DNA from 2 places in the Furfurilactobacillus sp. W61-4 genome. Region 2 is predicted to be linked to the other one. Evidence: riboswitches for the same ligand, from Rfam matches in the RefSeq annotation. Region 2 holds a riboswitch; the other holds the start of a gene.

Region 1 (5,283 bases), 130 kb from region 2:
TTTGGGGCTCAATTTCTAATGGATTAGCAACTTAGACTAGTGATCAGTTAAACTTTCACAGTGTCGTTTACTGCCGACCAACCTGGACTTCACGGGCATTCGGCTGGAACGCCGTGGGCCTGCTCTGAACCCGGAAGATCACCGGTTTCACAGCTAGACCTTATCGTAAGCGAAATGCGCTAACGATAACGACACAGGCTGAGCCGATGCCCGCTACGTCCAGGTTGGTCTACTTTTCGTTTCACTCACTTATCTTTCGACTTGCACCGTGATCGCTTCCATCAGGCAAATCGAAGGCGACATTGAGCCTCTTTGACAAGCTGTGAGTTTGTCACTATCGCATAATTGTTGATCGACTTTTTTAAGGCTCAGTCCCAAATCTTACATAAGTCATCATTGAAAGCTTATTGTCCACTAAGAACTCACCGGACGAAACTCCGTTGACCTTGAAGTAATGAAAGTGCGGACTTGTCAGATGAAGTAAGCCTTTTAGCAACGGCGTGTTGGATTGATGGATGTCAAGAGCGATGACCAGCGTGATTTCGCCGGTGTGTTTAAATTATTTTCTGCCAACCAATCTTGTTTTTTCGTCAATAAAAAATCGCTGAGCGCAGCCAATTTTGTGCGCCTCAGCGATTTTTTAATGAAACGGGATATTAGGCTAAGCCGCTAAATAGTAAAAGCTGTAGCCCGATTAGTGCGATGCCGCCAACAAGATAGTTCCACCAAGGGATGCTCATGACGGTCACATGAGTCCGCGGAGCATTTTCTGAAAAACCGTGGGAAGTCATGGCCTCGGCCAGATTTTCAGACCAATTTAAAGCCGCAACGATTGCTTTAAATAACAGTTGTGGCGACCAGAAGTGCAACGTGATGCCGCGCATTTGCGCGCTAGCTCGAATGATGCTAACCTCGCTGCGAATTTTAGGAACAAAGTTAAAGGCACCAAGCATTCCGTAGACAAAGGTCGTTGGAATATGAGCATTTTGTTCTAACGAGGCTAACGTCGTAGAAGTACTGGTGGAAAAATTAAATAGACCACCTAAAAACGCATAGGCATAAATCCGGCTGGACATGACCCAGGCAAAGTGGACGCTTTGGGTAGTCGAGAAATAACGGATTGAAAACCAAATCCCGACGGCGGGAATTAATGGAACCAGTGCTAAACGAACGAAAGCTAACATAGGAGCTCGGTGCCACAGCATGGCCAAAATTGAAATTAAAATAATGATGACATTAGCCCAGATGACCGCGGTGAACGAGATCTCAACACCGACGATGAGGACTAAAGCTAATAATAGCGTTGGATTCATAATGAAGCCTCATAAGTTAGGTGTTGCTGATCAAGGTGCAGATGAAGGTCAGCAAAGGTCGCGACGTGCGTTAACTGATGGGTAATCATGAGAACGGTGCGTCCGTCTTCATGAACCGCTTCCTGTAATAATTGCAGCACGGCTTGTTCCGAAATAAGGTCTAAACCAGTGAGCGGTTCATCCAGTAGTAGAGTGGGGGTACCCATAATCAGCATGGTTAAAATTTGCAGTTTTTTCTTTTGTCCTTCGCTGAGTGAATAAACGACTTGTTCATCGCGGCCGGCCAAATTAAGTTGCTCCAGGGCCGTAGTTGTTCGCGCGGTTGTCCAAGCTGAACTGACTTGTTGGCGATGACTCATGGCGAGCTCTTCAGCCACGGTAATATTTAGGAACTGGCTGGTGGCCTGCTGAAAGACTAGGGCCACCTGTTTAGCATACCGCGCGCGTCGTTGCTTGCTGACTTGTTGATCCTGCCAAGTCAGTGAACCATGGTAGTCTTGCAAACGAACGAGGGCGTTAAAAAGGGTCGATTTGCCAGTTCCGTTGGCCCCGGTGACGACGGTCAATTGATTGGCAAAAAGGTCGAGTGCGTCTTGGACGATCAAGGGATGCTGATGCCCAACAGAGAAATTATTCAATTTAAATACCGGTTCAAGCGTGGCGAGATCAGGTAATGATACGGGCTGCTGCTGATGTTGCTGCTGGTCAAAGTCGGCAAAGCGCGCTGTTGCTTCAGCATTATCAGCAAGGTGGACACGTCGTTTGGTTGGATCGAGAATAAACAACTGATTGATTCGCGCCTGGTAATCAGATAAATCGTGATCTGCAATAAGAATAGTTTTACCCTGCTGGTTAACAAGCTTGGTTAATTGAGCCAATAAGAAGCGCCGTGCCGCTGGATCAACATTTGCGAATGGTTCATCTAATAAAATGACTTGTGCATTAAGTGCGACGATAACTGCTAAAGATACCTTTTGCTGTTCACCGCCAGAAAGCGTTGTAAATTGGCGATCGGCAAAGGCGGTGACACCCGAAAATTCAAGGGCCGCCTGTGCTCGTGTTGGAATATCACTCACGGGAACTTGTAGGTTTTCCAAGGTAAAGATAAGTTCTTCGCGTGGGGTTTGCATCGCGAACTGTTCACTGGGGTTTTGAAACATCATTGAGACGATTTGTGCACGTTTGGCGGGAATCATCTCGGCAATAACCTGCTGATTGACGGTCACCGTGCCAGCTGTTTGAATGCCAGTGAAACTAGGATATAAACCAGCAATGAGCTTGAGGAGGGTTGATTTACCAGTTCCAGAAGGACCCGTCAATAGGTTAAAGGTTCCTTTATCGATGGTCAGTGACTGATCATCTAGAATGGGAGAATCTGTTTCATCGTATTTAAAAGTCAGATGGGAAAGCTCAATCATTGTCATTAAGATTACACTTTAAGTTGGTTTGCGATTAGTGACGACTACGATTCAGCAGTTTCGAGCGATCAAGCAAATGCGTGACAGCTGAAACTAATAATGCGCCAAATACCCACATTGAAATGAAACGCGTGATGAATAATGCGATAATCATCCAGAGATGATACTGGTTGTATCCGGATCGGAACAAGTCCCAACCAAAAGTAACGATCGCAGTCGTTAAGGCAGATAACGTTAAACTGAACATGTCGTAACGTCGATATAGTGTGAACGTAAAGCCTAATTCAGAACCGATCCCTTGGACAAAGCCAGAAATCAACGTACTTGGGCCCCATTGGCCACCGATGATTGCTTCAACGGCAGCAGCCAAAATTTCACCGATTGTTGCCGCGCCAATTTTCTGTAACATAAACGCAGCTAGCGGACCGGCCATCGTCCAAATGCCCAGAATAGAATCATTGGCAAACGGCGCTAAGCCAAAGGGCGTTAACAGTGCAGTTAGCCCGTTATATAAAAAGCCGGTAACAAAGAAAATGATCCCCATAAAAATGGCGATGATGGTAATCAGGATCACATCGCGAAGATGCCAACCGTTAGAATGACTTGCTTGTTGCATAAAAAGACCTCCGTTTGGGGTGACCAGCGCAATCAATGTGCCCGCCATGATGAGGAAAAAAAAGACCCCTCACCAGTGTCGAGCCTGAGTGAGAGGTCGTAAATGTCAATAAGACAAATAATCCGCATTCGGATTACGTAACTCCCTTCGCCGGTATTAACCGGATCAGGTTCAATGGGTTTTATCTCAGCCAATGGCACCCCAGTTATTATTTGTGAAGCAACCTAAGCGTAAAGGAAAGTTTGAAAAAAAGCAATAGAAGATCAGATCAGAGCGTGAGCCAGGCCGTTTTGAGCCCGAGCAACAACTGGAAATCACGGACGGGTGGGTTTCACCCGGTAGTGATTGCAGGTTGTGCACAGGGCTCAGGCCTGGCGAGCGCGTTTACATTATGAGTCAGCATGGTTTCAAAGACTAGCCTCGTGATCGGCGGACGGCCAAGATCGCGCTCCCGACGATCGGCACGATAATGACACCCGCAATCATCTCAGCAATGCCATTGACGCCGACTAAGGATAATAGAATCCACATAAAAGTCCCGCTGTGGGGAATACCAGGGAAGTAATAACCAAAGCCGGCGATTGTAATCCAAGAAAACAAGACGACGAGGGCAGTATTGGTAAAGGAAGCCAAGAATCCTGATAAAGTTAGCGCTAACCCTCGATGCTGACGTTTAACAGCGAGCTCTTGGAAGACATAACCAACCACAATGCCAATCATGATTCGAGGAACAATCGCTGTTACCGGGTTACGAAATAAAAAGGCACCTAGATTATAGACTTGGGTCCACGCTTGAATGAGTGACGCGAGTCCCCAGACGCCACCGATGAGGCCACCCCACCAAGGGCCCATCATAATGGCGGCAATTGCAACTGTAAATTGGATAATCGCGATCTGTAGGCCAACGGCGGTTAGGCCAAGGGGAATGTAACCCAAAAAGGGAACCAAGACCTGAACCAAGACAATGGCAATAAATAAGGCAGCTAAAACTAAATTACGTGTGTTTGATTTTGTTGCTGTTTTCATGAGCGATTCCTCACTTAATTTCATTTAATCATGAGTTGATCCGGGCTGATTAGACAACCAGCATCCGGATACCCATCACAATGTTGTAAAACCATAGAATGACTGACAGCAAACATAGAACACCAATGAACAATAGGGTTAACCAACCCAGACCAGCGGTGGCGCCGATTGTTAATCCGTAGACGGCAATGAAAAAGAATAGCATAAAAGCAAAAATGGCTGGAATTAGTTGGCTCCAAAATGCGTGTGCGGCATGATGGGTGATGTCTGGTTGACCCGCGCCGACAATCCATACGATGAGTGGAAAGATAACTGGTAAGAATAAGATGCTGAGGTAACTGAGCGCGTTAACGATCCGATGTTGCATGATGACACCTCCCATGAACAGTTGCCTGAGTTTTGTATACATTCTACGCTAGGAAGCGTTTGTGTGACAAAGTTTTTTGTTCGCCAGTCCGTAAATTTTTGACTAGCGCAACGGACAGTGAATGGCAGAAAGTTGATTATGATTTTTGAGTAAGAATTGATATTGACTTCAACAAAACCACCTCGCCGGTTAGCGAGGTGGTTGTTTTAGCGAGTATTTAGAAAAAGTTTAGTGCTTAGCGAATAAGTTCGTTAGCAGATCCATAAAGTGAGCAAGATAGCGTTCTTTGTCTACATCAACCGCGACACGCATGTTGGTCGTAGGAGCGTTCAACCGCGCTGTGTCACCGATGGTCCGACCGATGTCAGCTGGATTAGCGGCATCGTCGTGGGTAACTTTCATGTTGAGGTCAATGAGCTTAGCGTAAGAATCGTCAATGGAAATGCCAACCGCTAATGGATCGTGAATGGCACAACCGTTTTTGTCGATGTCTAAGTCATAATAAGCATCGATGTAGTAGTCAGTGATGTCAGCGAATTTTTC
Region 2 (5,283 bases):
GCAAAATCGACCTTAAAAAGATGCCATGCTTGGCGTCTTTTAAGGTCGATTTTTAATATAGTGACAGCCCGTTATTAATAAATTAGTCAGCTGACACTGGTTCGATTGGCAAATGCATGCCTTTCCAGCCCTCTAAAGCACTGGCCAATTCGAAAGCTTGATAGCCATTAGAGAGCAGAATTAACAAGGCGGTTTTACCTAATGTTGTGCCGGCAGTCCAGTCATAAACCACGTAAGTTTTATCCTTGGGTAAGGTAGCCAGCTGCGCGGTCAAGTCTTTGGCGGCAATGGCCCGGGCGCCTTTGATTTGATCTTTTTTGATGGCAGCTGGTGCGTTACGGATATCAAGAACAACGTAGGGTGAATCAGAATCGTCTAAGTGTTCGACGATTTCTTGATGACCGATATAGAGGCTCAGGTAAGTTTTTAAAAAATCGATTTTTTCATTTTCCATAATTATGACATCTCCTGTGAGTGAGTTAATGATTGAATACCATGATCAAGGGTTCCCAGTAGCTGGGTAAGGGTAGTGCGATCAGCTGGAGTAAGCTCGGCCATCATCGTATTAACGGTACTGAAATTATGTGGTAAAAAAGCTGCCAGTTTGCGTTGCCCCAGCGGCGTGCTTTTTACCACGGTGGCGCGTTTGTCCGCTTGAGATGGCGTCTGAGTCACGAAGCCTTGTTTAACGAGGGCATGGACGAGTTTGCTGGTGGTTGCCTTGGTGACCCCCAATTTCTCAGCAATGGTTGAGACGCCCAGTCCTGTATTACCTGCTCGTTTCAGGAACATTAGTATGATGAATTTAGACTCCGATAAATCAAATTGAGCCAAGACATCATCATAACTGCTTTGCAGTCGTCGAGCGACTTCCTGAAAGCGAAGAAATAAGACGACCGCATCTGCATCCAAGTTGCCGTACTCAGCGTTCATCTCTGTGACTCGATGACTCGTTGGCCGATCCTTGAAATCAATGTGATTCATGCAAACCTCCCCCCCTAATTTAGTTAGCCGGCTGACTAAATGAGTATAAAACTTTTCACTACCCTTGTCAAAAATTGCGCGATGAAGCTAGTGAGAAGCTTAAGTGGAACCTTCTAAGCATAAAAAACGGGTGAAGCAGCTGGTGTATTAATCAAAGAAATGATAATAAATCACCGGGGTGCGCCATCCAATGATTTAATCCTCAGCGACCGCTTGCCGAGATGGCTATTGTTGATAAATCTGTTTTAAGGCGTTAACGTCGCCATCACTTAAGGCAGTTTTGCCTTGATCAATGGGATACATGACTGAGTTTTGGTCAGGGCTATGATCTAAACCTAAAGCGTGGCCGAGTTCATGAATCGACACAGATAGACTAATCGATTGATTATAGGTGATATTGAGTTGAGCTGAGCCATGGTTGATCACCACATCAGAAGCGCCTGGCCCAACCTGCTCAATTAGTTGTGGGCCGCCTTCGCCTAATTCGATGGAGCCGAGTTGCGCAGCGGTCATCTGTTTATGGTAGGTGCCAAAGGCCAATTGGTTCTGCAAGTTAGTTCCTTTACCGGGGCGAAGCTTAACGACACCAGTTGCATTGTAAAGCTTAACCGCTTGCTCAAATACGGTGTGAACATTAGTCGGCGTGCCCGTATCGTAGTGATAATAATACGTTGAACTAATTTTTTTGCCTTGCATAATTGGCAAGATTGGCGTCGCGTTAACAGTACTAGTGGCTGTGGTGACGGAACTTTGATTCGTCGTTGATTGACTGGTGGCCTGAGGGGTTGAGCGAATCGATGGTTCATTAAGTTGCGTGAGTTTTAGGCGTGCATTTTGGTATAACTGATTGAGTCGTTGCTGCCACGCATTACGAGTGGTTTGCGGAATTGGACTATGAGGGTTACCAAATAAAAAGACGCCAGCAGCCAGAATAATTATGAAACTGATAAAGCCGCGATGTCGGTGCATAAATAATCCTCCAGAAAATTTCTACCAAGTTTAACGCTTGATGTAATGAAACGGTCATTATCCGCCGTAATGTAGTGAAAAATTAAGTGTCATTGTTAACTTGAAAGGCCATCGGTTAAACGGACGAGTAAGTGGTTCATCGTTTGTGCAAGTATGGTAAAATGTCTTTAAATTTAATCGAAAATTGTCACTAGGGGCGCTGTTTGCTGAGATGGGTTAAAACCCGGTCCCTTTGAACCTGATCTAGTTAACACTAGCGGAGGAAAGTGGCTGACGCGTCGTGAGTTCTGTAAGTAACGGCAAGCTGGCCCTTTCTGTCTGGAAGGGCTTTTTTGGTGGCAAGGATTAGATTAAGTGTTGTTGTCACTAAAGAAAGCGAGGACTGTTACATGCAGCGAGATGTTCAATTACGCAAAGGGTTATTCACCATCTTTAGTAGTCTGATCGGATTAATTTTATCCACCCTCGTCGTTTTTCCCAATATGGCCCCGTTCCAACACATGGTTGATGTCATCCTAGCCATTTTAGTCGGGCCAGTCTATGCGACGGCCGCCGCCGTTATTGTTGGTTTGATTCGCATGCTACTTGAGGGGCGACCAGCTGTTGCAGTTACAAGTATTTTAGTCGGGCCGGTGTTAGCTTGGCTCGCATATCGGATATTTAATCGGTCGACTCTGGCCGCTGCAATGGGCGAGACACTTGGCGTTGGGTTATTTGGAGCCATGATTTCCTTTGTCGTGATGCAGGTTGGTTATGGATTGAAATTACCTAGTTTCTGGTTTTATGTTCCATATTTTACCCCATCAGCACTTGTTGGCAGTTTGTTAGGCGCGCTAGTTGTTAAAACATTACGGCAGTTGACAATCATTAAAAAAAGCGATTTTTTAGATGAATGACGACAAGGGACCTCCTGACAACGCAACACGAGTGAATGTTTCTCGAGTTGAATCACCAAACTAGAAGGTCGATAATCATAGTTGATTGAAATAAATCTAAGAAGCGAAGGGGATTCAAATGAAATCAACGATGTTTATGGGACCTGGGAAAGTTGCGCTTGAAAATGTTGACCGACCAACGATTCAAGCGCCTGACGATGTCATTTTGCACGTGGTTAGAACTTGTGTCTGTGGTTCAGATCTGTGGGCTTACCGTGGCTTGGAAGAGAAACCACATCATTCGGAAAACGGCGGTCACGAGGCATTAGGAATCGTCGAAGCAGTCGGCGACGAGATTACAACCGTTAAACCAGGCGACTTCGTCATTGCCCCGTTTACGCACGGTTGTGGCCATTGTGCAGCCTGTCGGGCAGGCTTTGATGGTGATTGCCAGAGTCACACGGCTAACTTTAGTCATGGCGTGCAAGCAGAAGAAATTCGGTTTGAACATGGCGAATGGGCATTGGTTAAAGTTCCTGGTCAACCCACAGATTACAGTGAGGCCATGCTCGATTCGTTATTGACGTTGGCTGATGTGATGGCGACTGGTTATCACGCTGCCCGGGTGGCTAATGTCCAAGCCGGCGACACAGTTGTCGTGGTGGGCGATGGCGCGGTTGGTCTATGTGGCGTTATTGCAGCGCAGATGCGTGGTGCCAAGCGAATTATTGCCTTAAGTCGCCATCAAGATCGACAACAATTAGCCACTGAATTTGGGGCAACTGACATTGTTGCTAGTCGGGGTGATGAGGCTGTCAGCGAAGTGCTAGCTTTAACGAACGGGGCCGGCGCTGATGCAGTCTTAGAATGTGTCGGTACTGAATTATCTAATGAAACAGCGATGCAAGTATGTCGCCCCGGTGGGATTGTTGGGCGTGTCGGCTTGCCCCATGAACCCAAGATGGATATGGCCAGTTCATTTTATAACAATCGAATTATCGCTGGTGGACCGGCATCCGTGACCACGTACGATAAATCAGTTCTCTTAAAGGCGGTTTTAGATGGACAGATTCATCCAGGTAAAGTGTTTACCAAGCGGTTTGGCTTAAATGAGATTGATGCGGCTTATCAGGCAATGACCAACCGTGAAGCAATTAAATCATTAATTGTTGTTGATTAATTATCTATTAATTGCGGAGGAACAGACTGTCCTCATAAAATCGGTTAGCTAAGTAAGGATTTTGGGCGTCGCAAGGTGGTAGACAAACAGAAATCAGAGCGAAACAAGCTGGGTGTTACCGAGCACTAGCGGAGCCTGAACAGTTGGCGTTCTTTGCCAATTGATCGGGCTGGGATAGGCACAGGTAATAGGCTTGTGTAGCTGGACAAACAACTCAAAGCGAAGCAAGCTGGGTGATGTTGAGCACTAGCGGAGGTCGGCAAATTGGCGTTTTTTGCCAATTAGGCGGCCTTGGCTAGGCACAGACATCAGGCTTGTGTAGCTGGACAAAAAATGCTTTTTGATTCGACAATATCCACTAATCAAAAGAAACCCATTTCCTCGCTGGAAGATGGGTTTCTTTCTGGTTATGCTTCATTTACGAATTTATCTAGATCGACCGTAACCAGCTGTCGTTTAGTGATCGAGTAAATTAGCTTTGCGTGTCTTATAATCTTCGTCACTGACATTGCCCTTGGCGTACTCCTCGTCCAAGATTTCAAGCGCTGATTTATAGTCGCCATGATGACGGGCGCCGTTGTGATGGTGTCGTGGATTCCAGCCAAAGAACATGCGACCAAGCCACATGAGCGGAAAGATAAACATAAAGAGAAAGAATGGAATCATCATCAAGCTCCACCAGCCAAAACCACCATTCATCATGGGAAACATCCATGCATGCCACATCATCATTAATTACCTCGTTTGTTTTAATTAAACTGATTTTGACAGTTAGTATACGCTCTTTTCCACAGTTCGACGAGGATGACGGCTTTTCAACTTTGGACATTCGGTCGGAGCGTCTGTGTTGAATTCATTTTGCTGGACGTATACGATGACGGTACAATTAATTTCAAAAAGAGGTCAATTATGAAAGCAGCCGTTTTAAATGCTTATGGGCAAGTGCCCCAATATCAAGATTTTCCAGCACCGACGCCACAAAACGATAATGAAATTGTGGTTCACCCCAAGGCAGCCTCGATTAAGCAATTAGATATCATCAAGGCCGCTGGCAAACACTATACGAATTTCGATCCGCTACCAGCGGTAATGGGAATGGATGGTGTCGCTCAGCTGAATGATGATGTATTGGTGTATGCGAATGGCATCACGGGGATGATGGCTGAGCAGGCGGTTATTGATAAACGTACGATGTTGCCACTACCCGCTGGTTTGGACATTGCAGTGGCCGCGTCGATCCCTAACGCCTTATCCGGATCCGATGGTGCTTTGGCC

Evidence for each region. Region 2 has a riboswitch for thiamine pyrophosphate ahead of thiW (energy coupling factor transporter S component ThiW). Riboswitches for the same ligand answer to the same signal wherever they lie in the genome.
Region 1: it holds a riboswitch for thiamine pyrophosphate, as region 2 does, so the genes downstream of both, AC27FN_RS07885 (ECF transporter S component) here and thiW (energy coupling factor transporter S component ThiW) in region 2, are expected to answer to the same signal.

Annotation. Positions count from the first base shown of each region.
Region 1 covers NZ_BAAJNZ010000005.1:169,446-174,728, reverse strand. The annotation lists gene AC27FN_RS07895 (energy-coupling factor transporter transmembrane component T family protein) at 657-1,313, opposite strand; gene AC27FN_RS07890 (ATP-binding cassette domain-containing protein) at 1,310-2,737, opposite strand; gene AC27FN_RS07885 (ECF transporter S component) at 2,766-3,347, opposite strand; TPP riboswitch at 3,473-3,561, opposite strand; gene AC27FN_RS07880 (ECF transporter S component) at 3,762-4,373, opposite strand; gene AC27FN_RS07875 (hypothetical protein) at 4,423-4,740, opposite strand; gene AC27FN_RS07870 (nucleoside hydrolase) at 4,969-5,283, opposite strand, start outside.
Region 2 covers NZ_BAAJNZ010000005.1:40,582-45,864, reverse strand. The annotation lists gene AC27FN_RS07340 (rhodanese-like domain-containing protein) at 83-454, opposite strand; gene AC27FN_RS07335 (MarR family winged helix-turn-helix transcriptional regulator) at 457-984, opposite strand; gene AC27FN_RS07330 (matrixin family metalloprotease) at 1,210-1,953, opposite strand; TPP riboswitch at 2,136-2,235, shown strand; gene thiW (energy coupling factor transporter S component ThiW) at 2,343-2,849, shown strand; gene AC27FN_RS07320 (zinc-binding dehydrogenase) at 2,968-4,008, shown strand; gene AC27FN_RS07315 (SHOCT domain-containing protein) at 4,465-4,740, opposite strand; gene AC27FN_RS07310 (quinone oxidoreductase family protein) at 4,918-5,283, shown strand, end outside.